Regions from separate parts of the Luteimonas lutimaris genome, predicted to be linked through region 1. Evidence: predicted binding sites of a transcription regulator. Region 1 holds the regulator's gene; the other holds the start of a gene.
The links. Region 1 encodes sigma-54, which starts transcription at its own class of promoters, with help from an activator protein. Its sites were predicted from a motif close to TGGCACGNGCNTTGC; they were not measured.

Region 1 (2,401 bases):
CCTTGATTTCGTGGCCGTGGATATCGATTCGCATTCGCCAATCTCCTGGTTCTTACGACGGATCGCGCCGGGACCCCAGCATCGCCCGAACGGCGTGTGCAAGGGATAAAAACAAGTTAATCCGGAACACGGCCGGCGGAAAGGTCCGGGCCGCGGCGGCAGCGCTCAGGCGACCCGGATGCGCTCGTGCGAGGACGGGATGTTGAGCAGTTCCCGGTACTTGGCCACGGTGCGCCGCGCCACGGGGACGCCGGTGGCCTTGAGGGCCTCGGCCAGGCGCGCATCGGACAGGGGCTTGCGCGGGTTCTCGGCCTCGACCAGGCGCTTGATCATTTCCTGGATGGCGATGCTCGACGCCTCGCCGCCACCTTCGGTCCCGATGCCCGAGGCGAAGAAGGCGCGCAGCGGGATCGTGCCGCGCGGGGTGCGGACGTACTTGCGCGAGATCGCGCGCGAAATCGTCGATTCATGCAGGCCGACCTGGGCCGCGACCTCGCGCAGGGTCAGCGGGCGCAGCGCCTGCGGGCCGAATTCGAGGAACCCCGACTGCTCGCGCAGCAGGCAATGCACGACCTTGAGCAGGGTCTCGCCGCGCTGGGCGAGGTTCTTCAGCAGCCAGCGCGCTTCCTGCAGGCGGCCGCGCAGGTAGCCCGCGTCGCCGGCGTCGGCGTGCTGGATCATCTGCTCGTAGCCGCGGTGGATGGTCAGCCGCGGCAGGCGCTCGTTGGCCAGTACCACGCGCCACATGCCCTGCTGGCGGGAGATCACGCAGTCGGGGACGACGTAGGTGTTGGCGGGCAGGTCGCCGATCTGGGCGCCGGGGCGCGGGTCCAGCGAGCGCAGCAGCGCCAGCGCCTGCGCGGCATCGTCCTGGCTGCAGTCGAGTTCGGCCGCGACGCCGTCGATGCCGATCCGCGGCAGGCGGTCGATCGGGCCGGTGGCGATGCGCCGCGCCAGCTCACGCCCGGGCGTGGCCGCGGGCAGGTTGTCGAGCTGCAGCACCAGGCATTCGGCCAGGTCGCGCGCGCCGATGCCGACCGGGTCCAGGCGCTGCACCTGGCGCAGCACGGCCAGGACTTCGTCGGGCGTGCATCGGGTTTCGGGCAGCAGTGACTGGGCGATGGCGTCCAGCGGCTCGCGCAGGTAGCCATCGTCGTCGATCGCGTCGATCAGCATCAGGCCGATGCGGCGGTCGCGTTCGGACAGGTGGGTCAGGTGCAGCTGCCAGGACAGGTGGTCCTGCAGCGAGTCGGTCTGCACCATGCGGTCGGTCGGGTCGCCGCCATCCTCGCCGTTCCAGCCGCGCGATTCCTGCCAGGCCTCGCCGGCGGGGCTCCAGTCGTCGTCGCGGAAGTCGTTGTCGCCGGACTCGCCGTCGGCGGGTGTTTCGGTGGAAGCCGGCGCGCCGTCGTCGGCGACGCGCAGCGGTTCGGATTCGTCCCAGTCGAGCAGCGGGTTGCTTTCGACCGCGGCGTTGATCTCGGCTTCCAGTTCCAGCGTCGACAGCTGCAACAGGTGCAGCGCCTGGCGCAGCTGCGGCGTCAGGACGAGCTGTTGACCCAGCGATGTCTGGAGGCGTGGCTTCATCTTCCCCTGCGGCCCATGCCGATACTGGAACCCGAGCACGGCCATCCTACCTGCCATTCATGGCGGGGCAGACGCCTTGCCGGCATCCGCCGGCTGCGTCCTTCACCTGCTACAGGCGGAAGGAATCCCCCAGGTAGACGCGACGCACGTCAGGATTGGCCAGCAGCGCGTCCGGAGCCCCCTGCGCGAGCACGCCGCCTTCGCTGAGGATATACGCGCGGTCGCAAATGCCCAAGGTCTCGCGGACGTTGTGGTCGGTGATCAGCACGCCGATGCCGCGGTTCTTGAGGTGGCGGACGATGCGCTGGATCTCGCCGACCGAAATCGGGTCGACGCCGGCGAACGGTTCGTCGAGCAGCATCAGCCGCGGGTTGGCGGCCAGCGCGCGCGCGATCTCGACCCGGCGGCGCTCGCCGCCCGACAGGCTGGCACCGATCTGCTCGGCCACGTGCGCGACCTGCAGCTCGTCCATCAGGCTGGACAGCTCGCGCTCGCGCGCCTCGTGGTCGAGGTCGTCGCGCAGTTCCAGCACCAGGCGGATGTTGTCGGCCACGCTGAGCTTGCGGAACACCGAGGCTTCCTGCGGCAGGTAGCCGACACCGAGGCGGGCGCGGGTGTACATGGGCTCGGCGGTGATGTCGCGGCCGTCGAGCACGATCTCGCCCTCGTCGGCCGGGACCAGGCCGACGATCATGTAGAAGCAGGTGGTCTTGCCGGCGCCGTTGGGACCGAGCAGGCCGACGACTTCGCCGGCATCGAGCGTCAGCCCGAAGTCGCGCACGACCTCGCGCGAGCGGTAGCGCTTGCGCAGTCC
Region 2 (2,401 bases), on a different contig from region 1:
CACACGCCGCCCAGGATCAATGCCCAGGCGATCGGCTCCACCCGGTCGGGCAGCTCGAAGCCGAGCTTCTTGACGAGCAGCCCGAGCACGCAGGTCACGCCGAACGCGACCCCGAGCTTGAGCGCGTAGTCGCGCGCCCGTGCCGGGTCCATCGCGATCCCGGCCGGATCGTGCGCCGCGGGCGCGCCGCGGCCGAGGAAGCCCATCGCCAGGTCCCACAGCCGCTGCCGGTAGATCAGCGCGATCGCGAGGATCGCGCCGGCCTGGATCGCGATGTTGAACAGGTCGCTGCGGTGCCCCAGCCACTGCTCGGCGATCAGCAGGTGCCCGGTGCTGGAAATCGGCAGGAACTCGGTGATGCCTTCGATGATGCCCAGCAGCAGGGCGGCGAGGAGGTCGGTCATGGGTGGGGGCGCGGGTTAGGGGATCGGGACTCGGGACTCGGGACTCGGGACTCGGGACTCGGGACTCGGGACTCGGGACTCGGGACTCGGGACTCGGGACTCGGGACTCGGGACTCGGGACGAGGCTCCGCCCCGTCTTTGATCGGATCGTCATTCCCGCGCAAGCGGGAACCCGGTGGCGTGACGGCGCCGCAGCATAGCGGAAAGCCACGACGCACCAGAATCGGGCAAGCTGCTGCTTGTTTGCACCACATCAGTGCAATTCAATCTCTCGGCATGCCGAATGGCCAATAAAATCAAATGCTTGCATCAGTAAAATCTTGGCACGCCCCTTGCAAATACCAACGCAGACGCAAATCCGACCAAGTCCGGAGTCCCGGAGTCCCGGAGTCCCGGAGTCCCGGAGTCCCGGAGTCCCGGAGTCCCGAGTCCCGGATCCTAGATCCCCAGCCCCAATCCCCAACAACCACGGCCCCCCATGACCACCCAGATCGAAAAACTCATCGCCGACCACCACGTCGAATTCATCGACCTGCGCTTCACCGACATGCGTGGCGTGCAGCACCACGTCACCTATCCGGCCTCGATCATCGAGCCGGGGCTGTTCGAGGACGGCAAGATGTTCGACGGCTCCTCGATTGGCGGCTGGCGCGGCATCCACCAGTCCGACATGGTGCTGCTGCCCGACCCGGACACCGCCTTCCTCGACCCGTTCACCGCCGATCCGACGCTGGTGCTGACCTGCGACGTGCTCGATCCGACCACGATGCAGGCCTACACCCGCGACCCGCGCGGCATCGCGCGCCGCGCCGAGGCGTTCCTCAAGTCCAGCGGCATCGCCGACCAGGCCTTCTTCGGCCCGGAGCCGGAGTTCTTCATCTTCGACTCGGTGCGCTACGCCAACGAGATGGGCCACACCTTCTTCCACATCGACTCCGAGGAAGCGCACTGGAATTCCGCGCGCGAATACGAAGGCGGCAACACCGGCTACCGCCCCGGCATCAAGGGCGGCTACTTCCCGGTTGCCCCGCTCGACTCGCTGCACGACATCCGCGCCGAGATGTGCAAGACGCTGGAAGCCGTCGGCATCGAGGTCGAGGTGCACCACCACGAAGTCGCCAACGCCGGCCAGTGCGAGATCGGCACCAAGTTCAACTCGCTGGTGAAGAAGGCCGACGAACTGCTGACCACCAAGTACGTGATCAAGAACGTCGCCCACCGCAACGGCAAGACCGCGACCTTCATGCCCAAGCCGATCGTCGGCGACAACGGCAGCGGCATGCACGTGCACCAGTCGCTGGCCAAGGGCGGGACCAACCTGTTCAACGGCGACGGCTACGGCGGCCTGAGTCAGACCGCGCTGTGGTACATCGGCGGCATCTTCAAGCACGCACGCGCGATCAACGCCTTCGCCAACGCGACCACCAACTCCTACAAGCGCCTGGTGCCGGGCTTCGAGGCGCCGGTGATGCTGGCGTACTCGGCGTCCAACCGCTCAGCCTCGTGCCGCATCCCGTACGTGGCCAACCCCAAGGCGCGCCGGGTCGAGGTGCGTTTCCCCGACGCGATGAACTCCGGCTACCTGATCTTCGCCGCGCTGATGATGGCCGGGCTGGACGGCATCAAGCACCAGATCGACCCGGGCGGCCCCAGCGACAAGGACCTGTACGACCTGCCGCCGGAAGAGGAGAAGGGCATCCCGACCGTGTGCCACTCGCTCGACCAGGCGTTGGAAGCGCTGGACGCCGACCGCGAGTTCCTCAAGGCCGGCGGCGTGATGACCGACGACTTCATCGACGCCTACATCGGGTTGAAGATGAAGGAAGTCACCGCCTTCCGCGCGGCGACGCATCCGCTCGAGTACCAGATGTATTACGCGATCTAGAGGCGGGATCGGGAATGGGGAACGGGATTGCGTTCCCTGTTCCCCGCGGCGTGATGCCACGGTGGGAGCGGCTACAGCCGCGAAGCTTTGATCGGTGATCGACGCGCGCGAC

Region 2: glnA (type I glutamate--ammonia ligase) is a predicted target of sigma-54. The motif match lies at 726-740, and genes of this name have one in related genera.

What each region holds. Positions count from the first base shown of each region.
Region 1 is NZ_BAAAZU010000031.1:125,280-127,680, reverse strand. Features, by position in the region: gene hpf (ribosome hibernation-promoting factor, HPF/YfiA family) at 1-34, opposite strand, end outside; gene ABD679_RS14305 (RNA polymerase factor sigma-54) at 166-1,587, opposite strand; gene lptB (LPS export ABC transporter ATP-binding protein) at 1,697-2,401, opposite strand, start outside.
Region 2 is NZ_BAAAZU010000001.1:94,631-97,031, reverse strand. Features, by position in the region: gene ABD679_RS00440 (undecaprenyl-diphosphate phosphatase) at 1-404, opposite strand, end outside; gene glnA (type I glutamate--ammonia ligase) at 883-2,289, shown strand.